Regions from separate parts of the Pannonibacter anstelovis genome, predicted to be linked through region 1. Evidence: riboswitches for the same ligand, from Rfam matches in the RefSeq annotation. Region 1 holds a riboswitch; each other region holds the start of a gene.
The links. A riboswitch is a leader RNA that binds a small molecule or an ion and turns the genes downstream of it on or off. The one in region 1 is predicted to bind thiamine pyrophosphate.
Positions count from the first base shown of each region.

Region 1 (10,255 bases):
AGGGTGCAACCGGTGCCGTGGCTGTTGCGCGTAGCATGGCGGGGGGCGGTGAACCACTGTTCGCGTCCGTCGCGGGTCAACAGCAGATCCTCGCTCTCCGGCCCCTCCCCGTGGCCGCCCTTCAGCAGCACGGACCTTGCGCCCAGATCCAGCAGCGCCTGCGCCTGCGTGCGCATGGCTTCCCGGCCCTGTGCAATTTCCGTATTCAGCATGCGGGCGGCTTCCGGCAGGTTCGGCGTGATCAGCTGCGCGCGCGGCAGCAGTTCCGCAATCAGCACGGAGACCGCTTCCGGCACCAGCAGCGGATCACCGGAGGCTGCGACCATCACAGGATCGAGCACCACATTGGACGCCTCATGCGCATCCAGCCCTTCGGCCACGGCACAGATGACATCCGGGCGTGACAGCATGCCGATCTTGATGGCATTGACCTTGAGATCGGACAGCACCGCATCCATCTGCGCCCGCACGAAGGCAGGGGGAACGTCGTGAATGGCACTGACGCCGAGCGTATTCTGTGCCGTCAGTGCGCTCAGCACGCTGGCACCATAGACACCGAGCGCCGAGAAGGTCTTGAGATCAGCCTGAATGCCGGCTCCACCGCCGGAATCCGAGCCTGCGATGGTCAGGGCAATGGCAGTCATGATTCCTCCTGAAAATGAACGGGCTGCGGCTCAGGCAAGCCGCAAGTGGGCGCGAATCTGCGCCGCTTCAAGCCCATAAAGGGCATCCAGAAACGCGGGAACGAAACTGCCTGGCCCGGTCGAATGTCCGGCGGCAATTTCCCCTGCGATCGCCATGATGGACAGCGCCGCAGCCGCAGCCACCACCGGGTCCGGCTCCACGGCAAGCGCAGCCGCAGCCACCGCCCCGGCTGCACAGCCAGTCGCCGTCACCCGGCCCATCAGCGGATGCCCATTGGCAAGGCGAAGGCTCTGAATGCCGCTGCTGATGTCATCCACAGCACCGGTCATTGCAACGGGAAGCCCCAGCTGGCCGGAAAGTTCCAGAACAGACGCACCGCCGCCCAGCGCGGCAAGCTCCCCGGCATTGATTTTCAGCAGTGAAGGCTTCAGAGCCAGAAGGCGCCGGGCCTCGGTCAGGCGCGGGGGAGAACGGTCGGCAAAGACGGGATCCAGCACCCAGGGCTTGCCTTCGCCAGCTGCGATGCTGATAGCCCTGCTCGCTGCTTCCTTCCGCGCGTCGTCCAGCGTGCCGAGGTTGACCAGCAGCGCCTGCGCAGAAGCCGTGAAGAAGGGTACTTCCTCCGGCGAGATCGTCATCGACGGAATGGCGCCCAACGCCAGCAGAACATTGGCGGTGAAGGCCTGAGCCACAGCGTTGGTGAGGCAATGCACACGGGGTGCGAATACCCGGATCTTGTCCAGTACCTCCGCCGTGCGCGAGGCCAGGTGATCCGCAGTGATGGTAGAAATGGCCGCTGCATCAGCTGCGCCGCGTGCCGTTTGACCGCTCATCATCCCAAATCCCTCCGCCGGTACAAGCCGGATCAGGTTCAAGGAGTTGGCACCATCGCCTCTCAGCCCGGCGCATCCGGCGGGCACCCCCATGAGACGGCAAACAGCTACCAAGCCCGTTCCGCCTTGGCAAGCATGCTCTGCTGGCGGCAATAAAGCGCAGCGATTGACTGGCGGCGGCGGATCGGCCATGTCCTGTCACAGGATAGCCCTCAGGAGCACGCCATGAAGCCCTTCTTCATCATGATCAAATGCCACCTCGGCGAGACCTACAAGGTCGCCAATGCCATTGCGGATGCCGAGATCGCTTCGGAAATCTACTCAACGAGCGGCGACTATGACCTGCTGGTGAAGGTCTATATCGAGGATGGCGAGGACATCGGCCACTTCGTCAATGAGAAGCTGCATTGCATGGAAGGCATCCGCGACACCCGCACCATCATTACCTTCAAGGCATTCTGAGGCACTATTCAGCCTGCGCCGGGCGATGAAAGCCGGGGCGCAGGCTGAAGATCAGGGCCGCAGCGGCGAGGAGGCCTTGCGCGCCCGGCTGTCATCCTTGCCCAGCGCCCGTTCGCGGTAGATGACGAAGAGGCCTGCCGCCACCACGATCAGCGCACCGGCCACCACCTGCCACACCGGAATATCGCCAAAGATCGCCCAGCTGAGCAGCACCGCCCAGAGCAGGTTTGCATAATCGAAGGGGGCGATAGTCGACGCATCAGCGTAGCGGTAGCTCTCGGTCATGACGATCTGGCCAACGCCGCCCGCAAGACCGACGAAGACAAGCAGCCCTGCCGTTTTCGCATCCGGAATGACCCAGGCATAGCCGGGGAAGATCCAGCCAAACGGAACGGTTGCCAGCGAAATCAGCGAGGCACAGCCGGAGAACCAGATGACAATGGTACTGGTCCGCTCTGTCTCGCAGAGCTTGCGCACGAAGATCATCGCCATGGCCGTGCAGAAGGCGCCTGCAGCCGCAGCTGCCGCGCCGAACCAGGCATCCCCGCTCATCTCCGTGCCGCCCATATGCGGAGACAGGATGACGACAATGCCAAGGAACCCGATGACGACGGCCGTCCAGCGGTAGACACGCACCGTCTCACCAAGGAAGAAAAAGGCCAGAACCACCGTGAACAGCGGCGCGGCAAAGCCGATGGCCGTTGAATCTGCAAGGGGCAGATATTTCAGCGATGTGAAGGCAAACAGCATGGCCGCAATGCCCGCCATGGCACGCCCCACATGGCCAAGCGGCTGGCGGGTATGAAGAGAGCTGGTCAGCTCACCGCGCAGCGCCACCAGAAGCAGCACCGGGAACATGCCAAAGAAATTGCGGGCAAAGACAATCTCGCCAATTGGCACGCTCTCTGTGGTGATCTTCAGAGCGACAGCCATGCAGGCGAAGGTGAAGGTGGAGCACAGCTTCAGAGCGATGCCCAGCACGGGTTTCTGTGAGGTGAGAACGGCGGCTTGCGGCGGGACCTGCGCGCCCTCTCCGGAGGCCAATGCACGGTTCTCCGCCTCATCCTCGTCAGGGGCGTTCGTCTCCCTCATGGCCATATGATCGTCCAAAGGTCCGGCGCAGGGGCGGGCATGAAGAAGCTGGGCGCCGGGCCAAGCTCAACTCAAATCTGCTGATAGCGCAGCAACTTCGCCGTGCGTATCATGCATGCTACTGTATACAAGGGTAGCAAACCGGTATCAAAATTCCAGACCATATTGCCGCAGCATACAGAATTTTACGCTGCTGGCCGGAGAAGGCGTCAGTGAGGGGACAGCGCAGTCAGCCGCGCCGCCCCCTCTTCGCATTTCGTTCTTAAGCGCGGGCGGCCTGAATGGCCTGCCAGACCCGGTGCGGCGTGGCGGGCATATCGATATGCTCCACCCCTGCCCCATCACGCAAAGCCATCTGTAGGGCATTCATCACGGCTGCGCAGCCGCCGATGGTCCCGGCCTCGCCTGCCCCCTTGATGCCCAGCGCATTGGTGGTGGACGGCACGTTCTTCGTCTCGAAATGGATATCCGGCAGATCGGATGCCCGGATCAGGCGGTAGTCGAGCAGCGAGGCCGTCAGCAGCTGTCCATCGGCATCGAACACCGTTTCCTCGCACAAGGCCTGACTGATTGCCTGCACCGTGCCGCCGATGACCTGACCGGCAAGCAGAACCGGGTTCACCGTGACGCCGAAATCATCCACGATTGTGTAGTTCAGCAGCTCGACATCACCCGTTTCCGGGTCGACCTCCAGCTCGCAGACATGCGTGCCATTGGGATAGGTCGCTTCCGCCTGCTTCACCTCTTCCTGACCGGCGAGCTTTTCACCGGCAGCAGCCGCAACAGCGGCCAGCGATACGGACCGGTCGGTGCCAACGACGCGGACTTCACCGTCCACCAGCTCCAGATCGTCAATGCCGGTTTCCAGCTGATCGGCGGCCTTTTCCTTGATCTTGCGGACAAGGCTCTTCGAGGCTTCGAGCACAGACGGCAGGCCGAGCGGAATGGAGCGGGAGCCGCCCGTGCCACCGCCCTTGCGCACCCGGTCGGTATCGCCCTGGATCACCTCGATCTGGCCGATATCAAGCCCAAGCTGTTCGGCAATCACCTGCGAATAAGACGTGGCATGCCCCTGACCATTGGTCTGTGTGCCAATCAGCAGCGTCACCGTGCCATTGCCGTTCAGTTCCACCGTCGCCTCTTCCCCGCCGGGGAAGGCGCAGGCCTCGATGTAGCTGCAAAGGCCGATGCCGCGGTACTTGCCGCGCGCAGCACTTTCCGCCTGCCGGGCGGCAAAGCCGTTCCAGTCCGCCACTTCCAGCGCCTTGTCCATGTGCCCGGCAAAATCACCGGTGTCATACATGCGGCCCGTCGCCGTGGTGTAGGGCAGCGCGCTGGAAGGCACAAAGTTGCGGCGGCGGATTTCCGCCGTCCCAAGGCCTGTCTCAAGCCCAGCCTTCTCGATCAGCCGCTCGATCAGATAAGCAGCTTCCGGACGCCCCGCGCCGCGATAGGCGTCAGTCGGCACCGTGTGGGTATAGACGCCGGTGGCCGTAACGAACAGCGCCGGAACATCATAGAGCCCCGTGGACATGGAGGTGCCGACGAAGGGGATGAAGGGGCCATACTGATGCAGATAGGCCCCCATGGCAGCCAGAACATTGATGCGAAGGCCGAGAATGCGGCCATCGGCATCCAGCGCCAGGTCTGCGGTGGTGATGTTGTCGCGGCCATGCGCGTCGGTGACGAAGTGGTCCATGCGGTCGCCGGTCCACTTCACCGGACGGCGCAGTTTCTCCGCAGCGAAGAGGCACAGCGGATATTCCCGGTAGACGAACATCTTGGTGCCGAAGCCGCCGCCCACTTCCGGGGTGATAATGCGCAGGCGCGCCGGATCGATGCCAAGGATATCCTTGGCGATGATATCCCGCTGGCCATGGCCGCCCTGCGTGCCTGCCGTCAGCGTGTAGCGGCCCGTGTCCGCATCATATTCGGCAAGGCAGGCGCGCGGCTCCATGTAATTGGCCACGAGGCGGTTGTTGACGAGGCGGATGGAGGTGACATGCGAGGCCTTGCGGAAAGCCTCTTCGGTCTTTGCCTCATCACCATGGCCGAGGCGGAAGGCCTTGTTGGAGCCATGCTCCGGCCAGACCAGCGTTGCCCCGTCCCGAACGGCTTCCTCGATATCGACGATCACGTCGAGCGGTTCATAGTCCACCTCGATCAGCTCAGCCGCGGACTTTGCCGCGTTGACGCTGTCGGCCACCACGAAGGCAATCGCATCACCAACGTGGCGGACAGTATCGGTGCAGAGCACGGGCCGCACCGGGCACCAGTGCATGGTGCCATCCAGCTGCTTCATCACCGCCTTCACCGGCATCGGCTTCATGCCGTCCAGGTCAGCCCCGGTCAGCACCATAGCCACGCCCGGATGGGCGCGGGCCTCTTCCAGCCCAGAAAGAGAAATCCGGGCATGGGCCATGGAAGAGCGCAGCACATAGGCATGCAGGGTGCCCTCGGGGGCAAAGTCGTCCGTGTAGCGGCCGGTGCCGGTGATCAGGGTAGCATCTTCCTTGCGGCGGACCGGGGCACCGATCCCGAATTTCTTCGGCGTCATCTGGTTCATCTGGAAACGGCCTCGATTGTTATGGGCTGGTGCAGCCATGCGGCTCTGGGGGATTGGCCTGAAGGGGCTGCGAAGCTTGTCTTGTCAGACAAGAATGTTGCGCCGGACCGTGAAACGTCAACCCCGAATTCAAGGCAGGGCGTCAGATCCTCATATCCGCAGGAATGACGAGGGCCTGCCGGTGGCATCCGGCAGGCCCCTGAAAAGTAGGATGCAGGCTTCAGGCAGCAGGCTTGCTTGCCGCTGCAGCCGCGCGCTTGGCCGCTTCTTCCTCGACCAGCTCCTTCTTGGAGAGCTTGCCCACCATGGTCTTGGGCAACGCATCGCGGAACTCGATCTCGCGCGGCAATTCAATGGCAGAGAGGTGATCCTTGAGGAAGGCGCGCATTTCCTCCTGCGTGACCGTGGCACCAGCCCGCAGCTTGACGAAGGCCTTGGGCGCCTGCCCCCGGTACTCGTCTGGAACCGCGATCACGATGGCCTCTTCGACGCCCGCATGCTGATACAGGGCTTCCTCGATCACCCGCGGGTAGACGTTGTAGCCAGAGCAAAGGATCAGATCCTTGATCCGGTCCACCAGATAGATGAAGCCGTCCTTATCCACATAGCCGACATCACCGGTATGGAGGAAGCCATCCTCGATCGTGCGCGCGGTTTCCTCGGGCCGCTTCCAGTAGCCCTTCATCACCTGCGGCCCCTTGATCACCAGTTCGCCCTTTTCACCCTGCGGCACCGTGCGGCTTGGGTCATCCAATGCACGGAACTCAGCGATGGTGCCCGGCGCCAGCTGACCAATGGAACCGGCCCGGCGGCGCTCGTCCAGCGGATTGACCGAAGCAACCGGCGAGGTTTCCGTCAGGCCGTAGCCTTCCACGAGAATGCAGCCGGTGATCTTCTCGAACTTCTCCTTCACTTCCACCGGCAGCGGCGCACCGCCGGAGATGCACAGCTTCACGCTGGTCAGATCATAAGAAGGCGTCAGCGGCGAGTTGTTGATCGCCGTGTAGATGGTCGGCACGCCCGGGAACAGCGTCGGACGCGTGCGCTTGATGGTGTCCAGCAGCAGCTTCATTTCGAAGCGCGGCATCAGGACCATCTGCGCGGCCAGCACGACAGCAAGATTTTGCGCAACCGTCATGGCGAAGACGTGGAAGAAGGGAATGACGCAGAGCATCCGCTCCTTGCCCTTCTCCGCAGCATGGAAGATGTCCTTCATCTGCTCGATATTGGCGGAGAGGTTCGCATGCGTGAGCATCGCCCCCTTCGGCACGCCCGTAGTGCCGCCGGTATATTGCAGCACCGCAACGTCCTCGGCAGGATCGATGGCAACGGGAACCGGGCTGGCGCCACGGTTCAACAGTGCTGCATAAGGCACATGGCCGCTGTCCGCCTTCCACGAGGCCCGGTCCTTGCCCTTGAAGAGCGTGAACAGCGCCCGCTTCACCGCCGGCAGGATATCGGCCATCGGACAGACAATGAGCTTGTCCAGAATGCCGTCCTTCCTCACGGCCTCGACCTTGTCGTAAATGACCTTGAGATCAAGCGTGACCATGATGCGCACTTCCGCATCCCGCGCCTGGAATGCGATCTCGCGCTCCACATAAAGCGGGTTGAAGTTGACGACCGTTGCCCCGGCCTTCATCAGCGCGAAGTAGAAAATGGTATAGTAGGGCGTGTTCGGCAGGCAGAGGCCAACCTTGGTGCCCTTGGCGACGCCCAGCGCCTGCAAGCCTGCGGCCACCCGGTTCACAAGTGCACCAAGCTCCCCATAGGTCCAGGTCTTGCCGAGGAAATCTGCAGCCACGGTCTTGCCGTAGCTTGCAACGGTCTCCTCCAGATATTCATGCAGCGGGCGGGGCCTGAAAGCCGCGACCCATTCCTCCACTTTCGCCATGGCGGTCTCCAATCGAGATTCTGCGCCACCTGGACAACCCCGGCCCGGGAGCTTCACTCCCGGCTTGCGCTCCTCAGCGCAACCTCCCTGCCTGCAGCATTCCAGGTTGATACCCCTGCCAGGGGCCTCTTCCTACAGATTTGACATTCCTTCCGTTTACGTCAACCGGCGACGTAACGGCATCTGCCTATTTTTTTGCGCAAGGCCGTTCGACACGGGCTCAAACGGTGCACTTCAGCCCTATTTTTCCTACCGCCTTCAGTTACCCGATTGCCGCGGGGGCATTTTAACCACCTTACCCCTAGTTGAAAATGCCATCTCCCAAAAAGAACTTAGGGAACCTAATATCCCAGCCAAAGCCGTTTGACGCAGTGCAACAACGAAAATGGTTGACTGCAGGGCGCGAGCATCAAATAATTAAATCAACAAAAATTATTCGGTGCTGGCGGCAATTTCATATCAGCCACCAGGGAGGACGCTGAATGGCAGGAAACGTAACCAGCGGCAGAGGCAGCAATTCGGCACAATTGCGCCGTTACAACGAGCGTATCGTGCTGCAGATCCTCCGCCGTGCCGGTGAGGCCTCCAAGGCGGAGCTCGCCCGTGCAGCAAACCTGACCAACGCGGCAATAGGCGCCATCATCCAGGAGCTGGCTCAGGACGGCCTGATCGAGGAGATCGGCAAGCGCCATGATGGCGGACGCGGCCAGCCTGCCACGATCCTGCGCCTTGCCACGCGTGGCGCCTTCGGTTTCGGCGTGCGCCTCGGCCGCGCCGGCATCGAGACAGTGCTGGTCGATTTCGGCGGCCGCATCATTGGCCGCAGCTATCACGACATGATCCTGCCGCTGCCCTCCGTTGCCGTGGACATGATCCGCCAGGACATCGAGAAGCTGCAGGACCTCCTGTCTCCTGCCGAACGCCGCCGGCTGACCGGCATCGGCCTGGCGCAGCCCTTCAATCTGGGCGCCTGGCTGCAGCAGCTCGGCCTTCCGGCAGAGAATTTCAAGCCATGGGACGAGGTAGACTTTGCTGCGAGCCTTGAGGAAGCCACCGGCCTTCCCGTGTTCGCCGAAAACGATGGCACGGCGGCGGCTGTAGCCGAACTGTTCTATGGTCTGGGCCGCACAGAAGACAACTTCCTTTATCTGTTCATCGGACCGGCGATCGGCGGCGGGCTGATCATGAATGGCGACGTGGTGCGCGGCGTGACCGGCAATGCGGCGGACGTGGCCGTGATGCCTGTCCCGGCTAGCAAGCTGGCCAGCGCACCGCGCCCGAAAGGCAACTGGGACATCCTGCTGACCCGCGCCTCACTCGGCGCGCTGGCACGGCATCTGACGCAAGGCTCCGGCCTGCGCCCCTCGCGCGCCGAACTGGAACAGGCCGTCCTGGCCGGACGTCCGGAAGTGGCCGAATGGCTCGAGGACTGCGTGGATGCCCTGCTGCCTGCGGTTCGCGCCAGCCACGCGCTGCTCGACATTCCCCTGATCGTGATCGACTGCGACATCGACAGCGGCATGCTGAGCCATCTGATCGGAAAGCTCTACCGGGCTCTTGTGGAGGAGGCTCCGGAAGCCCGCGATGCACCGCGTGTGGAGCACGGCAGCTTTGGCCAGGACGCAGGCGCGCTCGGCGCGGCAAGCCTGCCCATGTTCTTCAATTTCTCACCCCGGGCAGAAATCCTGACCGGAGGCCTGAAAGGATCGGCGGGGGTGGGAGCCCTCCGTCTGGAAGCCCCCCTCGACAGCTTGAGGGGCAGCCGTTCTGGCCTGAACCGGCCGGGGCCAGAACGGGAGGAGAGAAAACGGTCAGGGAGGATGACGACAATGATCCGCAAGATGCTTCTCGCAGGTTCCGTATTCGCAGCCATGGGCGCCATTGCCCCGGCACAGGCAGATACGGTCAATGCCTGCCTTATCACCAAGACGGACACCAACCCGTTCTTCGTGAAGATGCGCGAGGGCGCTGCAGCCAAGGCCAAGGAACTGGGCATCGAACTGAATGCCTATGCTGGCAAGGTCGATGGTGACAACGACACCCAGGTTGCGGCCATCGAAACCTGCATCGCCAACGGCGCCAAGGGCATCCTCCTGACCGCGTCCGACACCTCCGCCATTGTTCCGGCCGTCAAGCAGGCTCGTGACGCGGGTATTCTCGTCATCGCGCTCGACACCCCGCTGAACCCGCTGGATTCGGCTGACATGACCTTCGCCACCGACAATTTCCTGGCCGGTGAACTGATCGGCCAGTGGGCCGCAAAGACCCTTGGGGACAAGACCGCTGACGCAAAGATCGCCATGCTGGACCTCGATGTATCGCAGCCGACCGTAGACGTGCTGCGCAATCAGGGTTTCCTGAAGGGCTTCGGCATTGAGCTGGGCGACCCGAACAAGTGGGGCGATGAAACCGATCCGCGCATCGTCGGCAATGACGTGACCCAGGGCAACGAGGAAGGCGGCCGCAAGGCCATGGAAAGCCTGCTGGCCAAGGACCCCTCGGTCAACGTGGTCTATACCATCAACGAGCCCGCCGCCGCTGGCGCCTATGAGGCCCTGAAGGCCATCGGGCGCGAGAAGGACGTGCTGATCGTCTCCGTCGATGGCGGCTGCCCGGGCGTCGCTAATGTGGAAGCCGGCGTCATCGGCGCCACCTCCCAGCAGTATCCGCTGCTGATGGCCTCCAAGGGCATCGAGGCGATTGCCGCCTGGGCCAAGGACGGCACCAAGCCGATGGCCTCCGACGGCAAGGATTTCTTCGACA
Region 1 is NZ_JBAKBF010000014.1:42,687-52,941, forward strand. It holds gene thiD (bifunctional hydroxymethylpyrimidine kinase/phosphomethylpyrimidine kinase) at 1-644, opposite strand, end outside; gene thiM (hydroxyethylthiazole kinase) at 675-1,481, opposite strand; TPP riboswitch at 1,470-1,579, opposite strand; gene V6L75_RS18390 (Lrp/AsnC ligand binding domain-containing protein) at 1,704-1,940, shown strand; gene V6L75_RS18395 (DMT family transporter) at 1,992-3,038, opposite strand; gene V6L75_RS18400 (xanthine dehydrogenase family protein molybdopterin-binding subunit) at 3,295-5,598, opposite strand; gene V6L75_RS18405 (long-chain-fatty-acid--CoA ligase) at 5,819-7,492, opposite strand; partial or broken gene V6L75_RS18410 (ROK family protein) at 7,975-9,129, shown strand; gene V6L75_RS18415 (sugar ABC transporter substrate-binding protein) at 9,322-10,255, shown strand, end outside.

Region 2 (10,255 bases), on a different contig from region 1:
GCCCTGCCCGCACAGCTTGCGCTGGAGCGCGAGCGTCACGAACAGCTGCGCCAGGACAAGGCGCTTGAGGAGCAGCTTGAGGCCGAACGCCGCGATTCCGCCCGCCTGAAGGATGCCCTGTCCGAGCTGGGGGCACGCTACTCTGCTCTTCTGGAAAAGACCTTCGAGGCCGAGGCGCCCGAACTGGCCGGCACGGTGGATACGGCAGCGCTTGCCAACATCACCTCGCTGGAAGCGCAGATCGCCACGATGAAGCGCCAGCTGGAAGCCTACCGGGGCGGTGCGCTCGCCAGTCAGATGGAGCCGGAGGCCGATAGCAGCGCATTGCGCAAGACAATTGCCCAGCTGGAGGCCCGCCTGCTCGACAGGGAGGCTGATCTGATTGCGGCCCAGGCCGACATTGCGCGCCTGAGCCTGCATCTGGACATGGCCGGTGCAAAGCCCGAGACGCTGATGACACGCCTCGACACGGAGCTTCAGGCAGCCGAGGCAGAGAAGGCCAAGCTGGCGGCCCGCACGGCAGCACAGGAGCGGGCCCTCACCCGCGTGCGCAGCGAGAACCTGCGCCTGCGCAGCGAACTGGCGTCCAGCACGACGGTCCAGGATCTTCGCAGCGAGCTCAAATCCATAACCAATGCCATGACGGGCAGCAGTGCCCCTGCATCACGCCCGGCACCGGCCGCAGCCGCTGCCCAGCCAGCCAAAGCGCGCAAGAAGGCCACCGCAAAGCCGGCACAGCCAACACAGCTCAGCCCCGCACAGCTTGCCAGCAAGATCGTGCGCGCCAGCGCCGCCGCAGCCAGCCAGCAACAGGCAGCACAAGCTGCCCAGCCCCCTGCAACCGTGGCTGCAACACCTCAATCTGCGCAGACGGATCCGCAGAAAAAGGTCGTTGCCTGAGGTTTGCCTCCAGGCTCCAGGCAAGGCACAGCGCCCCAGCCATTGATCTATCTTGCTGTTTTCAGGCTGGAAGCTCACATCCCCCCAGATGAACCACGGCATAGGCCACGACAACCGCCACACAGCGCTGTGTGTGCTCTGATCCGTCATGTGAGGGAAGAGTTTGGTACTCCCAAGGGGAATCGAACCCCTGTTTCCGCCGTGAGAGGGCGGCGTCCTGACCGCTAGACGATGGGAGCGCCAGCAGCAATCTTGCTGCGAGGCCGCTCATATAGGCTCAACAGCAAAGCCATGCAAGAGCAAAGTTCTGATACGCCGGGGAAAACACCTTCCCCGGCTTCAGAGCCGGAATGCTCACTCCGCCAGCAGCTTCGTGCGGCCCAGGATTTCGCCGGATGAGGCATCCAGATGCACCAGCTGGGACGCGCCCTCCTGCTGGACCAGCAGGATGAGGCTGCCATCCCCCCCCGGCGAAAGACCCAGCACCTCGGCCCCGGCCCCCAGTTTCACAGTCTCCGGCAGGGCAACACCGCTGTTTTCCTTGCCCACGGAATTGACCTTGTAGACGATTACTGCGAAGAGAGCGGCAAATCCGGCGAACATGATCAGCGTGGAGCCCGCCATGAGGCGGCGCAGGCGCGTCTGAACCCGCAGCACGGCGGGGTCCAGAGGAGCTTCCTCTTCATGTGTGCTGGTCTCCACATCCCGGTCTTTGAAGGCGGAATTGGTCATGAACGATACTTCTCCTCAGGCGCCGCAGGGGCTGGATGGGGCATCCGGCTTTATCGCTTCTGAAGAAGACGCAGGCAAGCGCCTCGATGCCGTGATTGCCGCGAAGCTGGAGGGCCTCAGCCGCAACCGGGTGCAGGCCCTTATCAAGGGCGGCGAGGTGCAGGTCAACGGCAAGACCGTCGAAGAGCCCAAGCACAAGGTGCATGAGGGCGACCATCTCAGCCTGACCATGCCCGAACCGGAGGATCCCGAGCCGCAGGGCGAGGACATCCCCCTCGACATCGTCTATGAGGATGATGCCCTCATCGTCATCGACAAGCCGGCCGGGCTTGTGGTGCATCCGGGGGCCGGAAACTGGACCGGGACGCTGGTCAACGCGCTGATTGCCCATTGCGGTGACAGCCTGTCCGGCATCGGCGGCGTCAAGCGCCCCGGCATCGTCCACCGCCTCGACAAGGACACGTCGGGGCTTCTGGTCGTTGCCAAGACCGACATTGCCCATCAGGGCCTGTCGGAGCAATTTGCAGACCATGGCCGCACCGGCCCGCTGGAGCGGGCCTATCTGGCACTGGTCTGGGGCGGTCCGGGTGCCCTGCGCGGAACCATCGAGGCCAATCTGGCCCGTTCGGAAAGCAACCGGCAGAAGATGACCGTGGTGCGCAAGGGTGGCCGTGAGGCCATCACCCACTGGCAGGTGATCGAGCGTTTCGGCCCGGTGGATCAGCCGCCGCTGGCCTCGCTGATGGAATGCCGGCTGGAAACGGGCCGCACACACCAGATCCGTGTGCACATGGCCCATATCGGCCTGCCGCTCATTGGCGATCAGGTTTACGGCGCCGGTTTCAAGACCAAGGCAAACCCGCTTCCCGAGCCCTTGCGCAGTGCCGTCGTTGAGTTTCCCCGGCAGGCGCTGCATGCTGGCGTCCTTGCTTTCGAGCATCCGGTGAATGGCGAAACGCTGTATTTTGAAAGCGGGATGCCCGAGGATTTCGCCACGCTTCTCGAAGCATTACGAAAATTTTAGGTTCCAGCCCCCTTTACGGTCCTGTTTTCGGCAAGATCTTACTTATATCTTGAAACTGACGGTGATCCGGGAACGGATGCCATTGTGAAGCGTTTGCCCTGAGTGGCAGCACGAGCGGTGCTGCCAGACGTCCGCTAGGGGAACGCAGAAGGTTTTAGGAAAGGGGGCGCATTTCATGGCCCAGAACATTCCGGTGCTGACGGCAGGCGAAGGTGGCCTCAGCCGCTATCTCGACGAAATCCGCCGTTTCCCCATGCTGGAACCGCAGGAAGAATACATGCTCGCCAAGCGCTACCGCGAGCATGAAGATCCTGCTGCTGCCGAAAGACTCGTGACCTCGCACCTGCGTCTCGTCGCCAAGATTGCCATGGGCTACCGTGGCTATGGCCTGCCGCTCGGCGAAGTGGTGTCGGAAGGCAACGTTGGCCTGATGCAGGCCGTTAAGCGCTTCGAGCCCGAGAAGGGCTTCCGCCTCGCAACCTATGCCATGTGGTGGATCAAGGCCGCGATCCAGGAGTATATCCTGCGCTCATGGTCGCTGGTGAAGATGGGCACTACCGCCAATCAGAAGCGCCTGTTCTTCAATCTGCGCCGCCTCAAGGGCCGCATTCAGGCACTGGAAGAAGGCGATCTGAAGCCGGATCAGGTGCAGGCCATCGCCACAAAGCTCGGCGTGCCGGAAGAAGACGTGATCTCCATGAACCGCCGCCTTGCCGGTGATGCCTCGCTGAACGCCCCGATCCGGGCTGCCGAGGCCGATTCCGGCGAATGGCAGGACTGGCTGGTGGATGAAAGCGAAAGCCAGGAAACGATCCTTGCCGACCAGGAAGAACTGGACATGCGCCGCAAGCTGCTGGGCAATGCCATGTCGGTGCTCAATGACCGCGAGCGCCGCATTTTCGAGGCCCGCCGCCTGTCGGAAGATCCGATGACCCTGGAGGATCTCTCCACCGAATTTGGCGTCAGCCGCGAGCGCGTGCGCCAGATCGAGGTGCGCGCCTTTGAAAAGGTGCAGAAAGCGGTGCAGAAGAGCGCCCGCGAGATGGAGACGGCGGTTCTGGCCTGATCTGTTTCCAGCATCAATGGCATTTGATGAAACGGGACGCGCACTTGCGTCCCGTTTTTTGCTTTTCTAACGTGGCAGACTGCGGCTGAACGCGCCGCAAGGGGCGGAGGCTGCAGAAGCGTGGGGTTTGGGCACTTTATGGGCAAGCGGGCGCGGGTCGCGTTCGTCACGCTGGCGGCATTGGCCGGTCTCGCAGGCATCCGTGCCATTGATCCGCCGTTCCTGCAGGCGGTGCGTGAGCTGAGCTTCGATTATTACCAGCGGCTGGCACCGCGCGGTTACCAGGACAGCCCGGTGCGGGTGGTGGATATCGACGATGCCTCTCTAGCGCTCTACGGCCAGTGGCCCTGGCCGCGCGACCGGATGGCGGAGATCGTCAACACGCTCAACAGCATGGGTGCCGCTGCCATCGCCTTCGACGTGATCTTTGCCGAAGCCGACCGGTCATCACCGCGGCAGCTGGCGCTCAGCCTGCCGGAAAGCTCCATTGCCGCCTCGCCGGATCTGAAGGCCGCGCTGAAGTCGCTGCCGGATACGGATGAGCTCTTCGCGCAAGCCCTTGCAGAGGCCCCCTCTATCCTGGGCTTCGCGATCCTGCCTTCCGCTACCCCGCAGCAGCCGCAACTGAAGGCCGGCATGGCCCATGTGGGCCCCTCCCCCGCCGGCCTGCTCGCGCCTTACGCCTCGGCTCTCGGCGCCATTCTCTCCCTGCAGGAGGCTGCGAGCGGCGTCGGCAGCGTGTCCCTGAGCGCAGAAGACACCGGCGGCATCGTCCGCCGCATTCCGCTGCTGGTAACGGACGGGAACGAAGTCTTCCCCAGCCTGGCGGTTGAGGCCCTTCGCGTGGCGCAAGGGGCAACCGGGCTGATCACGCGGGCGGATGAAACCGGCAGGGGCGGCGCGCTCAACGGAATCAAAGTGGGCAGCTTCTCGGTTCCGGTAAGGGAAACCGGCGAGTTCTGGGTTTATTACGACTGGAACCGGCCCGAGCGCTATGTCTCGGTCGCCGACCTTCTCGACCCGCAGAAACGGTCCAAGGTGCAGCCGCTGGTCGATGGCCAGATCATCTTCATCGGCACCTCTGCCGCCGGCCTGTTCGATATCCGCTCCACGCCGCTTGGCGAGCAGGTGCCGGGCGTGTCGATCCACGCGCAGGCCGCAGAGCAGATCATCTCCGGCAACTTCCTCTCCAGGCCGGACTGGGCGGAGGGTGCGGAAATCATCGCCGTTCTGCTTGCCGGCCTCGTCCTTGTCGCGCTTCTGCCGCTCACCGGAGGGCTCATCACCGGTGCGGCAGCTGTTTGCCTGACAGTTCTGATGTTCGGCGGCTCTCTCCTGCTTTTCGTCCAGAAGGGCCTGCTGATCGACGGGCTCTATCCCTCGATCACCGCCTTCGTCATTTTCGCCATCGGCACAGCCATGCTCTATGTGATGACGGACCGGGAGAAGCGCTTCGTGCGCCAGGCCTTCAGCCAGTATCTCTCGCCGGATCTTGTCAGCCAGCTGGAGCAGCAGCCGGACCAGCTGGTTCTGGGCGGCGAGCTGAGGCCCATGACCATCCTCTTCATGGATGTGCGAGGCTTCACCCCCATTTCCGAACAGCTGACACCGACCGAGCTGGTGCATTTTCTCAACACGCTGCTGTCGCCGCTCAGCGATGCCATTCAGGCGCAGGGCGGCACCATCGATAAGTATATCGGTGACAGCATCATGGCCTTCTGGAATGCACCTGTCCGGATGGAAAACCACGCCGCCATGGCCTGCGCAGCCAGCCTCAAGATGCTGGACGTGGTGGACCAGCTGAATGCGGAAGATGCCTTCGGCTTCAAGGCGCGCAATTTCAAGACCCAGACCGTGCAGATCGGCATAGGCCTCAACACTGGCGAGGCCTGCGTCGGCAACATGGGCTCCTCACGCCGCTTCAACTATTCCGTCATTGGCGATGCCGTGAACGTTGCAAGCCGGATCGAGTCGAGCTGCAAGAGCGTCGGCGCAGACCTGGTTGTCTCCGAAGACACCCGCATCAAGGCCCCGGACTTCGCTTATCTGGAAGCAGGCGCCATTCCGCTCAAGGGCAAGTCACGGCCCGTGAAGCTTTTCGCGCTTGTAGGCGATCTGGAGCTGCGCCGCAGCGACGCTTTCCGCAAGCTGGAACTTCATCACATGGCACTGATGGATGCGCTGGACAAAGGCAAAGCCGGAGAAGCCGCAGCAGCCCTCGCCGCCTGCCGTGAGGCTGCACCGCCGGAACTCGAAGCCTTTTATGACCGGCTGGCCGAACGGCTGGAGAGGCTTGAGGCAGAGATGGCGTGAGATGCAGGAAGGTTTGACGAGTGCAAACCGGTCAATGCCGCCAGATCCACACCCCGCGCCGCCCCGGCCTTGTGCCGGGGCCCGTCAGGAGGCCCCGGCGTAACCAACACTCAATGAGATTCACTCCGCAAGGCGGGCAAGCCCTTGCGTTGCTTGATCAACTCCAAGGGGGCCCGTCAGCACCGGAAGGCTCGATAAAGGGACGAGCCTCCTAACAGGTCCCGGCTCAAGGCCGGGACGGCCCCGCAAGGGTAGAAGGCCCGGCGAAAATCCCGCAGGGCCCCCTTTCACCTATCACCGCAACTCCGCCGTATAGTCCTCCACCGGCGGTACGCTGGTGATCAGCTTGTTTTCATGCAGAAATTCGGCAAAGCGCTGATAGCGGCCGGCATCAAGTGCCGCCGGGCGCTTGGCGAAGCGTGGCAGCGTGTCGCCCCAGGCGCGGCGGTTCAGCTCGTCATCAAGGTTCGGATAGGCCGCAATGAAGGCCTGCCACGCCTCTTCCGGATGGTTGGTCAGATAGACCGTCGCCTTCTCCACCGCAGCCAGGAAGCGGACATAGCGCGGGTCGCCGGTCTTGTCCTTTGCTGCCACGTAGATCAGCTCGTCAAAGATCGGCACGCCATTCTCTTCCGGATAGAAGGCCTTGCCCTTCTTGCCCTCCAGCTCGATCTGGGTCAGCTCGAAATTGCGGTAGCCGCCGATCACCGCATCCACCTGCCCCGCCATCAGAGACGGCGACAGGGCGAAATTGACATTGATCAGCTCCACGTCCTCAATCGACAGCCCCTGCGAGCGCAGCATCTGGCCGAGCATGGCATCCTCGAAGCCGGAGACGGAGAAGCCGATCTTTTTGCCCTTGAGGTCCGCCAGCGTCTTGATGGGGCCATCCTCCAGCACGATCAGCGTGTTCAGCGGCGTCTCCACCAGCGTGCCGATCCACTTCAGCGGCATGCCTTCGCTGATCTGAGCATGGAGCGTCGGCTGGTAGGAAACGGCGATATCCCCCTGGCCGGCCGCCACCAGCTTCGGCGGCATGGCCGGATCAGCCGGTTCGATCAGCTCCACATCAAGCCCTTCAGCCTCGAAGAAACCCTTCTGCTTGGCGACCACCAGCGGCGCGTGATCCGGATTGACGAACCAGTCGAGCAGAACGGTCAGCTTGTCTGCCGCCGCAGCGGGTGAAGCAGCGGCCAGAACAGCGGCCAGCGACAGCGCGAGAATGCGTTTCATGCGGGTCTCCCAGTAGACAGGTGTTGGATGAAGTTTGAGCCGGTCCAGCCACAGCCTGACCGGCAGATGCGTGCGCGGGGATCAGTCCTCGCGCTGCCAGGGCACCATGCGGCGGGTCAGGCGCTCGACGACGAAGCGCAGGACCAGAACCATTGCGGCAAGCAAGGCGAGAGCGGCAAACATGGTGTCCGTCTGCATCCGGGCATTGCTCTGCAGCATGATGAAGGCAAGCCCGCCCTTGGCCCCAACCCATTCGCCAACAATGGCACCGATGGGAGCGAAGACCGCTGCGATCCGGACGCCGGACGCGAGCGCGGGCATGGCTGACGGCAAGCGGAAGTAACGCAGTTCCTGCCAGCGGTTGACGCGGTAAAGCAGCGCCAGGTCCACCAGGCCCTGATCCATCCGCCGGAGACCGTCAAAGAACGTCGAGGTGACGGCAAAGAAGATGACCAGCACCGCCATCACGATCTTGGAGGCAAGGCCGAAGCCGAGCCAAAGCACCAGAATGGGAGCAATGGCGAAGACCGGCAGCGCCTGTGTCACCAGAACGACCGGCAGAAGCCCGCGCCGTGCCAGCGGCGACAGCCACATGACGAAGGCCAGCATGACCCCGGCGGCAATGCCGAAGACAAAGCCCAGCAGGGTTTCACTCAAGGTGATGCTGGCGTGATACAGTAGAAAGCCGCTCTGGCGCTGGAAGGCCTCCAGCACTTTCAGCGGACCGGGCAGCATGTAGGGCGGGATTTCGAGGAGCCGCACCGCCAGATCCCAGATCAGCAGCAGAGACACGCTGACCGCGACACCTGGCGCAATGCTGCGCAGGAGAGAAGCTGCACGGGCCGGAAAGGCATTCCGGACGGGGCTCGCAGATGGAAGGGGTTGCCTTCCCGAAAGAAGTTCTATCGACACAGAAGGATCTCCCGCCACCGGCAAGCCGGTCAAGACATTGGAGATCCGGGATATGGCTAAAGGTTTCCGTCCCTTCGCCGGCATGACCCGGATCAGGTTCTAAGGGTTCGGCTTTGCGCCATCTCAGCTCACGTCGGAGCACCCCTCGGACCAACCCGAAACATGCCGCCTGAATGGCGCCTTGGCAAGCAAAACTTGCCAGCACGCCATGAAAGCAGAAGGCCCCGCACATCTTGATAAGATGCCGGGGCCTTGCCGGTTGCTTTTCGGGTTCGCGTTATGTGACGCCCTAGCCCTTCTGCCAGGCCTCAATCGCCTGTTCCAGAGCACGGGCACCAGGTGTGCCCTTCTCGATGGTGAAGATGGCACGCTTGCCGTTTTCGTAGAGCATCGGAACATCGATCCAGCCGCGCTCACGCATCAGGGCAAGGTTACGGTCGCGCTCGCTGTCAACACTCGACAGTGCGATCCAGAAATAACCCGGAGCGACCTTTACCGATGCGCCCAGGAGCGCATCTCCGCGCGCTTCTTCTGTCGGCTTCATCACAAGGCCCGGCACATTGGAAACATCACCGCCGGAGAAGCCTTCAGGAAGCTGGAACTGGATTTCGACCAGATGGCTGGCGGGCAGCGAGCTATCTGTGTTCGGCTTGATTCGCAGCGTCACATTGATGTTCCGGTCCGGAATCTGAGCCTGAGCCACGAGCACAGTCTCTGTCTGCCCGCCGGTACCAGTTTCCTCAGAAACCGACCAGGCCACATTGCCCGCAGAAGCGGTGCCCGAGCCGCTGGCATCTTCACCCTCCTCATAAAGGAAAGCCTTCTGCGCAACGATGGCACCCGGCGTTTCTACAGTCTGGGCAGGAGCCGTACTGGCCGGCGGGGCAGCTGCCTCAGGCACGGCAGCAGGCGTATCCTGCGGCGGCGCGGAAGGCGTGATGAGGGTCGTCGTCACGGTGCGCGCATCAGGGGCGACTGCAGGCTCTCCCGTATCTGTCAGCAGACGGTCGGTATTCTTGCCGCTGTTTTCTTCATTTGCAGCCGTCTCACCTGCGGGGACCGGCGTCTCGGGGGCCGGAGCAGTCGTTGCCGCTGTTTCTTCGCTGGAGGAAAAGATCCCCGCGATCAGCGAGCGCTGTGAATAGATGAAAGCGCCGATGCCAATCAGCACCAGCACAAAACCGCCCAGGAACACGTAGGACATGAAGGGCGAGTTGCCAGACTTTGCAGCACGGCGCGGTGCACGGGTCCGGACCTTGCGCGGTTCATCGGCCGCAGCGCTCTTGCCTCCTGCACTGGCTGACACCGGTGCGGAAGGATCCGGGCGCAAGCTCTCGCTCGCAGGCGCTGGACGAGGGCTTGGTGTGGGAATGGCGTAGGAAGATGGTGCAGGAGCAGCCGGCTCAGCGGACGGCTTTGCAGGCGCCGCATCGAAGGCAGGCTCCACGCGCGGCTCGCTGCGCTCGCCAGCCGGATCCGCCGGAGCGCTCTCGTTGCGGAAGGCATCGCGGGCGGTCTGCACCGCGCTTGACGACGCATCCCCAAGCCTTTCGGCCTCCTGCACGGTAGAGCCAAGCGGCCCGCGCGGCGAAGGAGAAGACGGCGGATAGGGCTCGGCGCGGGGCGCAGCCGGAGCGATGGCGCCCGCAGGAGGGGCCATGGGCGCAGGCGCTGCGGGCGCCGGGCGCGTTGCCATCAGCGTTTCACGCGCCGCCTCGGCCTCAACCTTGCGGATGGCTTCCTCAAGGCGCAGTTGTTCGGCCGTGATTTCGGACGGGGAAAGCGGCGGCTCATAGGCCTTGAGCTGACTGACAATCGCGTTTCGGGCGCGGCTGTAGACGTTGCGGCGCGCAGAACCGTTGTTCTCCGGCAGTGACGCAATCGTTTTCTTCAAAATCGAATAGTAATCAGCCATTGGCTCGCTCGTGAGGGGTGCCAGCCTGAACCCGGCGCACCGGAAGCTCCGTATTCATGCCATCCCATTTGTAGGCTCAACACCGGCGGGCGCAAGAGGTGTTCGGCAAAGATAGGATGCGCAATCAGGTTTTTACATGACTTTCGGGCGGAATGGGGAG
Region 2 is NZ_JBAKBF010000007.1:227,333-237,587, reverse strand. It holds gene V6L75_RS13070 (coiled-coil domain-containing protein) at 1-900, shown strand, start outside; tRNA gene V6L75_RS13065 (tRNA-Glu) at 1,065-1,139, opposite strand; gene V6L75_RS13060 (DUF6476 family protein) at 1,255-1,632, opposite strand; gene V6L75_RS13055 (RluA family pseudouridine synthase) at 1,631-2,656, shown strand; gene rpoH (RNA polymerase sigma factor RpoH) at 2,832-3,722, shown strand; gene V6L75_RS13045 (CHASE2 domain-containing protein) at 3,843-6,035, shown strand; gene V6L75_RS13040 (ABC transporter substrate-binding protein) at 6,330-7,268, opposite strand; gene V6L75_RS13035 (ABC transporter permease) at 7,350-8,003, opposite strand; TPP riboswitch at 8,233-8,336, opposite strand; gene V6L75_RS13030 (hypothetical protein) at 8,470-10,095, opposite strand.
Region 2: another riboswitch for thiamine pyrophosphate. It lies ahead of V6L75_RS13035 (ABC transporter permease); the one in region 1 lies ahead of thiM (hydroxyethylthiazole kinase).

Region 3 (10,255 bases), on a different contig from region 1:
ATTGAACGGATTGCCGAGGTCAATATGACCATGGCAAACGACGCACCGACAAAACCGTTTGCAATAACAACGAGCAAGAGCGGAAAATCATTGCGCAGATTGACCGGCGGCAAACCGAGTGCACCGGAAACCTGGGCCAGCAGGCCTGCTGGTGAAGGGTCGGCGATCCAGATCCAGAGAATGCCATAGAGGACGGCAGGGCTCATGCGCGGCAAGAGCCACAGACCACGGAAGAACGTGCCCAGCCTTCCGGAGACTGCCGTGGTCGCAACAGCCAGCAATGCCCCAAGACCGACGTTGAACAGGAACAGGGTCGCAGTGACGTAGATCAGCGTTGTCAGGAGAACAGCCGGCAGGCGTGCGTCACGCTGCAGAATGCGCTCGAAGTTCTGCAGCGTGAACTCTCCGGCCCGGAGGTTGGCGCCCATGTCCGTGAAGGCGATGACGCCATTGACGATGATCGGCCCGAGAAAGAAGACCGTCAGAAGCCCGATGGCCGGCAGCAGATAGAGCGCCGGTCTGGCTGGGCGATGCGCCCGCAGGCGAGTGCTGGACATTGAACTCAATCCGGATAGCCCGCCTGCGGCGGCAGTTTCTTTGTACCGGGAACCCGGCCGGTGCTTGCAAGGCAGTCTCCGGCCGGGCGGCACGTCAGTGGCGTTGCAGCCACACGAAGATCAGTTGCTTGCGCTTTCCCGGATTTCGACATCGGCGCCGAACTGGAGGCTCAGTTCTTCCGCGATGAAGTCAACCGCCTGTTCAGCCGTCATCTTGCCGGTCTCAACAGCCTGGAGACCACTGAAGAGCGCCTTGTTGTAGCTGCCGAACTGGGTATGGTTGGGAACAAACTGCGCATGCTCCATCATCGGCGATGCGGCCGAAAGCACCCAGTTGTCCCTGTATTTCGGCATGGCTGTCTGCGCGTGGCTGATCGCCGTGTGATAGGAGCCGACAGCATGCTCGGTGTTGAAGTAGGGCAAGGTCGCCAGCGCGATGAGGCTTGCGGCGATATCTGCATGCCCGCTCTTTGCATTGACCGTGTAGAGAAGCGGATGGGACAGGTTGGACGGCTTGCCCCCCTGCTCCGCCGCCGGAGCCGGAATCCAGCCGATCTTGTTGAAGTAGCCTTCCTTGTCCGCCGGCCAGACCGCTCCATTCTTGTCACCAGCCTGCCAGGCAACCGCCCATACACCCTGATGGAAGATGAAGGCCTTCTCCTGCTTGAAGGCACTTTGAATGGCGTCCCAGCTCATGGCGGTATTGTCCGCCGGCGTCACGCCTTCCCGGGCGTTCCGCTCGTACCAGCCCAGCGCCTCGACCATCTCCGCCTTGGGGAAGATGAGCTTGCCGCTGGCCTCGTCGATGAACTTGACCCCATAGGACTGGAACACCATCAGATAGTCGATGCCGACATTCGGACGGTGCAGCATGCCGTATTCCGCCGCACCTGCGTCAACCACCTCCTTGGCGAGGGCGGTCAGGTCATCAAGCGTGAAGCTGCCAGCTTCAACCTGGGCAGGGATGCTCTCGATGAAAGCCTCATCCTTGCCGATCTTGCGAAGCATGTCCTTGTTATAGAAGAACATGCGGATCTCCGCATCCTGCGGGATGCCATAGATCTTGCCATCGGCGGCTTTGGCGGAGTTCCACAGGACTGGCAGGATGTCGCCATAGGCCCACGGGGTAGAGGCAATGATCCCGTCCATGGCCAGGGCATTGCCGTCTTCAGCGAACTTGCCAATCCATTCATGCGGCAGGACATAGAGGTCCGGCCCCTGACCGACCGAAAAGGCCTTCATGAGTTCAAGCGCCAGGTCGTCCCAGCCTTTGACAGCGCTGGCATTTGCCTCGATGACGATGCGCTTGTCGATGCCGGCTGCCTTGAACTGACTGTTCATGATGTCGGCTGCGGCTTCGATGTTGGTGATACGCGCCGGGCCGGACTTGTCCGCGAGGGTCGACATCTTGATCTTGATGTCTTCGGCATACGCGTTGCCGGCCACGAGAGCCGAAAGAGCAATGCTGGTGAGAAGAGCGAGAGGCTTTGTCATACTGATCAATCCAGTTGGCGATATTTCATTAATTAACTTGCTTAATTAAAAGTTTGATGACATTCGCTAGGGAATTGCGAGGAGGAGGAAATTCATGCTGACGCGGCAGCACCCTTTGGAGGGCATTGGACGGACGCAGGCCGACATGCTCAAGCACCTGCGCAGGAAAGGCATGGCATCGCGGGTGCAACTGGCGGAAATGTGCGGCATCACGACAGCGGCGGTCAGTACGATGACCCGCGACCTGATTGAGCGCGGCATCATCGTCGAAGGTGCGAGGCGCTCGGGCGGGCGCGGGGCACCGCATATTGATCTGACGCTGTCTGAAAAGGCCGGTTACGCAATCGGCCTGCACGCCAACCGGTTTGCCGTCTCGGTTGCCTTGCTCGACTTTCGCGGAAATCTCGTGGGAGAGTGGCAGGAACGAGGCTCTTTCGAGAGCTTTTCCGGCCTGCTGGACGCCGTCGGGCGGCTGAAAGGAGAACTTCTGTCTGCAAGCGCCATAGACCCGCGGCTGTTGATCGGTGCCGGCATCGCCATGCCGACCCGTTTCCATCAACAGACGGCATCCCTCGATCTGGCGCAGGAGGTGATCGGCTGGACGGGTTCAGACCTTGCAACCGCCCTGGAGGAAACTCTGGGATGCCCGGTCATGATCGAGAACGATGCCAACGCCGCCGCAATGGGCGAACTGACGATGGGCAACGCCGCCACTCACGAAAACTTCGTCTATCTCTATCTTTCTGAAGGCATCGGCAGCGGAATCATCGTCAACGGCGAGCTTTACCGCGGGCATGCGGGCAATGCCGGCGAAGTCGGCGCCTTGCGCGCCAGGGGCCGCTCCAGACCCAGCTTCGATGATCTGGCCTCCTGGTGCCTCGACCATGCAGGCGTTATCCCGGAAGGGCGCTCGGCCGGGGAATGGACCGCCTATCTGGAGCAACATGAGGCCGTACTGGAAACCTGGCTTGCGAAGGCAGGGCCGGAGACGGCAACGCTCGCCTTCATGATTGCAGCCATCCTCGCGCCTTCTGCAATTTATCTCGGAGGGACGCTGCCCTGGAGTGTCCGCAAACGTCTTGCAGGCTGGCTTGAATTTGCCACATCGGACCCATTTGAAGGGGCGCGGGTTCTGCAGCCGCAAATCCTTGTGCCGCAGAACTCCGCGACGGATGCGGTCGCCTTTGGCGCGGCCGCCATGATCCTGCACGAGTTGCGCGGCTAGTCTCCGCCGGGTGCATCCGGAAAGGCAGGGCGCACGCAACAGGTGAAGGCACAAGCCGCTTTGCGGCCGCGTGTGCCAAGGCACGGAAGAGCAGCCCGGCGGCCTTTGCCCTCAGAGGGCCCGCTGCGGCGAAGCAGATCAGTTCGAAGGGCAAGCCGTTGCAATCATGCAATCACCGGCCCTCCCGCGATTGACAAGCCTCCATTCCCGGCGCAAAGGTTGGGCTTCACCTTGGGGAGTCCCGTGCAAGGGGCTGAGATACTGCTGGCGATGCAGCGCAGTGACCCGTTGAACCTGATCCAGTTCACGCTGGCGGAGGGATGGTGTGTGATGCGCGCAGGCACGGCGTTTGCCAGCGGGCGCCTCACAAAGCCCTTCCGCCCGTGAGACAGATGCCACGGAGCCGGAAGCGGATGAGCCAGACACACGTAGGCCTCTCTCATTCTGCAGGCTCTCGTCCAGTGGTGGTGCGCGGCGCAGGAGTGGCCGGGCTTGCCGCAGCGCTGGAGCTTTCCCGGCGCGGGATTTCCGTCATTGTGGCAGACACCAATCCGGCACCGGGTCATGGCGCGTCCTTCTATGCCGGCGGCATGCTTGCCCCCTGGTGCGAGGCGGAGACCGCCGGGCCCGAGGTGCTGAAGCTTGGGCTGGAAGCTGCAGACTGGTGGGAGGCGGCCGTGCCGGGGCTTGTCTCCCGCAAAGGCACGCTGGTTCTGTGCCCGCCGCGCGATCAGGCGGAACTGCGCCGCTTTGCCAGCCGCTCGACAGGCCACAGGACGGTGAATGCTGCGGAAATTGCAGAGCTGGAACCTGCCCTTGCCGGGCGCTTCATGACCGGGCTGTTCTTCGAGAATGAAGCCCATCTTGATCCGCGCCTCGCCATGACGGCGCTCTGGAAGCAGCTGGAAGCACGCGGTGTTACCTTCCAGCTGGGCGAAGCAGCGCAAGGGGCAGATCTGCGGGCATCGCTTGTCATCGACTGCACCGGGCCCGGCGCTATCGGCCGGATGCCGGGTCTGCGCGGTGTGCGCGGCGAGATGCTGTATCTGGAGACCACGGAAATCTCCCTGTCGCGCCCCGTGCGCCTGCTGCATCCGCGCCATCCGCTCTATGTGGTTCCGCGCGGCGGCGGGCGCTTCATGGTAGGCGCCACCATGATTGAAAGCGACGACGGCGGCCCGGTGACGGCACGCTCGGTCATGGAACTGGCCAACACCGCCTATGCGCTGCATCCCGCCTTTGGCGAAGCGCGCATCGTGGAACTGGGCGCCGGAGTGCGCCCCGCCTTTGACGACAACATGCCGCGCGTGGTGGCAGAGCCGGAACGCCTGCCGCACAGCGCGGATCTGGCCGTTGCCGGCATGTACCGGCATGGCTTCCTGCTTGCCCCGGCCCTCGCCCGGCAGGCAGCGGATATGGCCGCAAGGCGGCTGATGGAAAACAAGGGAGATGCAAACCCATGAAAGTGCTGGTGAATGGCGAAGCCGTGGCCTGTGCGGCGGAAACCCTGCCCGCCCTGCTGCAGGAACTTGATTATGAAGGCGACTGGCTAGCCACCGCCGTCAATGGCGAACTGGTGCCGCGCGAAGCCCGGGAGGCCTGCCGGCTGAGCGAGGGCGACCGGATCGAGATCCTGTCGCCGATGCAGGGAGGCTGAGATGAGCCTGACACTCTATGGCTGCGAGGTCTCGTCACGGATGCTGCTGGGCACAGCCCGCTATCCTTCACCTGCCATACTGGCTGATGCCGTACGGCACTCGAAGGCGGAGATTGTCACCGTGTCGCTGCGCCGGGAAACGGCGGCCGGGCGAAATGGCGGCGCGTTCTTCCAGATGATCCGCGATCTCGGGGTCAAGGTGCTGCCCAACACCGCAGGATGCCACAGCGCGTCTGAGGCGGTGCTGACGGCGAAAATGGCGCGGGAGGTGTTTGGTACAAACTGGATCAAGCTGGAAGTCATCGGCCACCACGACACGCTGCAGCCGGATGTGTTCGAGCTGGTGGAGGCCGCGCGCATTCTCAGCGCCGAGGGCTTCGAGGTGTTTCCCTACACCACCGATGACCTGATCGTGGGGGAAAAGCTGCTGGCCGCAGGATGTCAGGTGCTGATGCCCTGGTGCGCGCCCATCGGCACGGCTGCGGGCCCGCAAAACCTTGCCGCCCTCAGATCCATGCGTGCCGCCTTCCCGGATGTGCCGCTGATCGTCGACGCCGGGCTTGGCCGCCCCTCCCATGCCACCACGGTGATGGAGCTGGGTTTTGATGCGGTGCTGCTCAACACAGCCGTAGCGGGGGCAGCGGATCCGGCGCTCATGGCCGAGGCCTTTGCCGGGGCGGTGGAGGCCGGGCGCCAAGGATATCTTGCCGGACTGCTTGAACCAAGGGATATGGCCGTGCCATCAACCCCTATCATTGGCAAGGGAGCTTTCGGATGAAGCTTGATCCGTTCTATCTCATCGTCGACAGCGCGGACTGGATCGCCCGCCTCGTGCCGCAGGGCGTGAAGCTGGTGCAGCTGCGCGTCAAGGACTGCGCACCGGACGAGCTGCGCCGACAGATCCGCGAAGCAAAAGCCGTGTGCGAGGCCCATGGCGCCACGCTGGTGCTGAACGACTACTGGCAGATGGCCATCGAGGAAGGCTACAGCTGGCTGCATCTGGGGCAGGAGGATCTGGCGGAGGCCGATCTTGCTGCCATCCGCAGCGCCGGGTTGAAGCTGGGTCTTTCCACCCATGACGAGGCGGAGCTTGAGACGGCCCTTGCCGCAGAGCCCGATTATATGGCGCTGGGTCCGGTCTATCCCACCATCCTGAAGGAGATGAAGTGGGCGCCGCAGGGGCTGGAAAGGCTCGGCATCTGGAAGAAGCGCATCGGCACCCTGCCCCTCATTGGCATTGGCGGCCTGACACCGGAGCGGGCGGAAGCGGCCCTTGCGGCCGGAGCGGACAGTGCAGCGGTTGCCACCGACATCACCCGCAATGCAGATCCGGAAGCGCGCGTGCGTGAGTGGCTCGCCGCAACAGCCAGCTGGCGCTGAGCGTAAGCGGACAGGGCTTCAGCCTCAGGCCTGCAGCGGCACGGACATGCGCACGGTCAGGCCATTTCCGGTGAACTCGCGCTCGATCTTGCCGCCCAGTTCGCCGCGGATGCTGGCGTCAATCAGCCTTGTGCCAAAGCCCTTGGCAGTCCCCGGCTCAATGGCCTGCGCAGATTTCTCCGTCCATATCAGTTGCAGAAGCTTGCCCTTTGGGGCGGCTTCCAGCGTCCAGTCCACCGTCAGGGATGCTCCGTCATCGCCGACACGGGCATATTTGAGCGCATTGGTCGCCAGCTCGTGGAAGACGAGGCTCAGCGCATGAGCGGCCTTTTCATTGAGGACAACCGGAGGACCGCAAAGCTTTTCACGCTGGAGCGCTTCGCCGAAAACCTGCTCCAGTTCCTGTTCCAGAAGCTCGTTCAGCCCCGCCCGCTGCCAGCGGGAGCGCGTCAGCAGGTCTTGTGCATTGGCCATGGCTTGCAGCCGGGAGGCGAAGGAGGAGGAAAAGCTCTCCAATGAGGGAGAGCTGTTCGCCGTCTGCCGGGCAATGGCGAGAATGCGGGCAATCGAATTCTTGATCCGGTGCTTCATTTCCTGAAGCATCAGATCCTTCTCGGCGATGACCTGCTGCGACAGGGTTTCAAGGTCGCGGCGGGCTTCCACGGCCCGGTTCTGATTGCGGATGGAGACAGCAAGTGCTGCTGCGAAGAGCAGCGAGAATGTGCAGATCAGAAGGGAGCGCCAATGCGCCCCGATGCCGTTTTCAACGTCAGGCTGCCGCACACGCACGAGCCAGCTGCGGCCAGCAACGGTGATTTCTCCTGACATGGACTGGAAACTCTGCTCCGGAAGTTTCGCATAGCCTTCGGAGCGGAAAAGAACGGGCTGAGTGGAACTGTCAGCCCCTTGATCCATCACCTCAACCTCGACAGGCAGCTCCTGCGGATACGTCAAAGCCGCAAGAATGAGGTCTCCTGCGCGCACAGGAGCGTAGATAAAACCATCCGGCTGCCCGCCTGTCTCATCTTCCAGCGCACGCGGCTGTGTTCCGCGAAAGGGACTGTAGACCAGAAAGCCTGCCTGCTTCTCTGTGCCTGTCTCCTGGACCAGTTCGACCGGTGCAGAGGCTTGGGGCTTGCCGGTTTCCAGGGCCCGTGACATGGCGTCCCGGCGCAGAGGCTCGCTGAACATGTCATATCCGATGGCCCTGGCATTGCGCGGGTCCTGCGGCTCCAGCATGACTATGGGGGTGCGCCACTCTTCTGAGGTATCGGCGGGCCAGATGGCGGCCTCAGGCCCGAAATGGGCGGACAAGGCATCATTCACAGGCGCCTCGGCCCCGGTGCGGATAAGCTGTGCAAAGCCGACGCCCTGCAGCCCGCGGAGCTGGCCTGTCAGCTCAAGCCCCAGAACGAAGGTGCGAAACTCGTTGTCTCCGGCGATCCCTCCAGCTGCCTCGAAAAAGGCCTTAGTGGCAGCCAGAACACCCAGCTGCTGTTCTATCCGGCTATTGACCCTGTCCACAGCTTCCCGGGCGACGGCTTCAAACCGCTGCTGCTCTGCCGTTGTTTCGGCCTGAAAAACGGCCCAGGTCAGCCAGAGCCCTACACAGGACACGGCAAGGAACACGGCCGGGGGGAGATACTTCCTCATGACATCTGCAACCGTGCTCAGGAGCAAAGGGGGTAAACACACCCTGCCGGTAAAGGGAGTAAACGGTGCGTCTTGTCAGTTTTCAATAGGTCACGTTAGGGCAATGTGCTGAATTTCCGGGGCTAACCCCATCTGGCCGGAGAAATCAGGCAGGACGGGGCTCAAGGGGGAACTCGACGCTATATGTCACAAGGCGCGGCGTGAGACTGTAGCTGGCCTTGCCATTGACGGCCTGCGGCACCACCCGCTCAAGCACTGTACTGCCAAAATGCCGGTCGTAAACCGTGCGGGAAGCCTGGGCAGCGCCTGTCGAGGCATCCGTTTCGCCAGCCTGCGGCGTCACGGTTTCGATCCAGACGATCTCCGCCATACGCACGCCGTCCTGCTTGCTCACCCGGCAGCGCAGCGTGACGGGCGGGCCAACGGTCAGCGCAGTTCCGTAGCTGACGGCATTGACCATCAGTTCATGCAGGGCCAGGCCCACATGCAAGGCCGCATTCGGATCCAGCAGCGCGTTGTCACCCAGGACCTCAACCAGGTGCGGATTTTGCGGCACATACCGGCTGACCTGCTGGCGCACCAGATCCTCGAAATAGGCGCCATGCCAATTGGAGTCCGTCACCAGATCCTGCGACTGCGCGAGCGAATGCAGCCGCCCCCGGAACTTGGCCAGAAACTGGTCCATCCTGGTCGAATGCCGCGCTGTCTGCGAAGCAATGCTCTGAATGATCGCAAGAAGGTTCTTGGACCTGTGGCTGACCTCGCGCAGAAGCGCCCGGAGCACCTTCTCACGCCGGGTCTTTTCAGTGAGGTCCGCGATTGTGGTCAGCAGATAGGGACGCGTACCAAAGGACGTCACCTGTTCTACTTTAAACGAAAAAACCCCGGCCTCACCGAGATCGGCCTCAAGAGAAGCTGGCTCGCCTGAAGCCACGACCTGGGCCTTGCTGGCCGCCAGCATTGCGGCCACCTCCTCACCGAAAATGGCGGCATCCGTCGGATGCCCTGCCTCCGGGTCCAGCCTCCAGGGCGCAGGGAGATTGGCGGCATAGACGTAGTTCAACTGGCTGTCCTGAAGGGTAAGGCAGATGCCCGACCGCTCCAGCGCCAGCAGCAGATATTCACGCAGATGGGTCTCCGGCTGCCCCGGGTCCTTCCAGATCAACCGATGAACCACCGGCACTACTCCAACTGTCGCAGAAAGGGGCTCCGCTGCTTTTGCAGCCAGCCCCTCCTGCTGTTCACTCCGGAACATCACTATTGCTCCTAGCCCCGCCGCAGCACACCAGCGATCAGGGACAAGACGAGGAACACCAGAAACACGAAGAATAGGATCTGTGCAATACCGGCAGAAGCTCCAGCAATGCCACCAAACCCCAGTACACCTGCGATGACCGCAATCACGAAAAAAACAGCCGCATAATACAGCATGACCAACTCCTTCTGAAAGACGCCAGACCTGCATTGCAACAGGACGTTCCGGTGTCCGGATTCGAGGTTTTCACCGCCTCTGCTTTGCACGGATATTATGCAATGCAGAGGCAAGGTGCTGATCATGTAACGGCTGAACTCCCGTGTGGTTCCATCGAAACTGGCTCGCGAACAGGCAAAGCCAGTCATTCCGGGCCCTTGCGGCGCCGACGCATCACATTTTGAACCGCCAGGGCAACAGGCGGCACGGCATTACTCGGCAGCAGAAGCCCTGGCACTTTCGTCAAAGAAAAGGGCCTGGCTGATCAAGGCCTTCACCATGTCCGGATTGAAAGGCTTGGTCACGAGGAACGCCGGTTCCGGGCGCTCGCCCGTAAGAAGACGCTCGGGGAAGGCGGTGATGAAGATGACCGGCACCGTCACGTCTGCGAGGATCTCGTTCACTGCATCCAGCCCCGAACTGCCATCGGCAAGCTGGATATCGGCCAGGATCATCCGCGGCCGGGTCTCGCGGAACAGCTCGACAGCCTCCGCATGGGTGCGGGCAATGCCTGTGACCCGGTGGCCCAGCCCTTCCACCATCTGCTCGATGTCCATGGCGATCAGGGGCTCATCCTCGATGATCATGATGTCGGTGGCCACCTGACGGGAGATGTCCTCTGCCGCCTCACGCAGAAGGGATCCGAACTCGGCTTCCGTTACGGACAGGATATCGGCCGCCTCTGCTGCGGTGAACTCTTCCACCGACACCAGCAGGAAAGCGAGGCGGCTGCGTGGCGGCAGGGAGGCAAGGTAGCTGGAGGCACGGCGCTCCCACAGGAAGGGCGATTCAGACGTCTCTATCTTGATCAGCGTGGA
Region 3 is NZ_JBAKBF010000003.1:203,405-213,659, forward strand. It holds gene V6L75_RS06230 (carbohydrate ABC transporter permease) at 1-557, opposite strand, end outside; gene V6L75_RS06235 (ABC transporter substrate-binding protein) at 678-2,051, opposite strand; gene V6L75_RS06240 (ROK family transcriptional regulator) at 2,146-3,276, shown strand; TPP riboswitch at 3,499-3,614, shown strand; gene thiO (glycine oxidase ThiO) at 3,690-4,739, shown strand; gene thiS (sulfur carrier protein ThiS) at 4,736-4,933, shown strand; gene V6L75_RS06255 (thiazole synthase) at 4,935-5,711, shown strand; gene V6L75_RS06260 (thiamine phosphate synthase) at 5,708-6,313, shown strand; gene V6L75_RS06265 (CHASE domain-containing protein) at 6,338-7,966, opposite strand; gene V6L75_RS06270 (sensor histidine kinase) at 8,112-9,143, opposite strand; gene V6L75_RS06275 (DUF1328 domain-containing protein) at 9,233-9,397, opposite strand; gene V6L75_RS06280 (response regulator) at 9,650-10,255, opposite strand, start outside.
Region 3: another riboswitch for thiamine pyrophosphate. It lies ahead of thiO (glycine oxidase ThiO); the one in region 1 lies ahead of thiM (hydroxyethylthiazole kinase).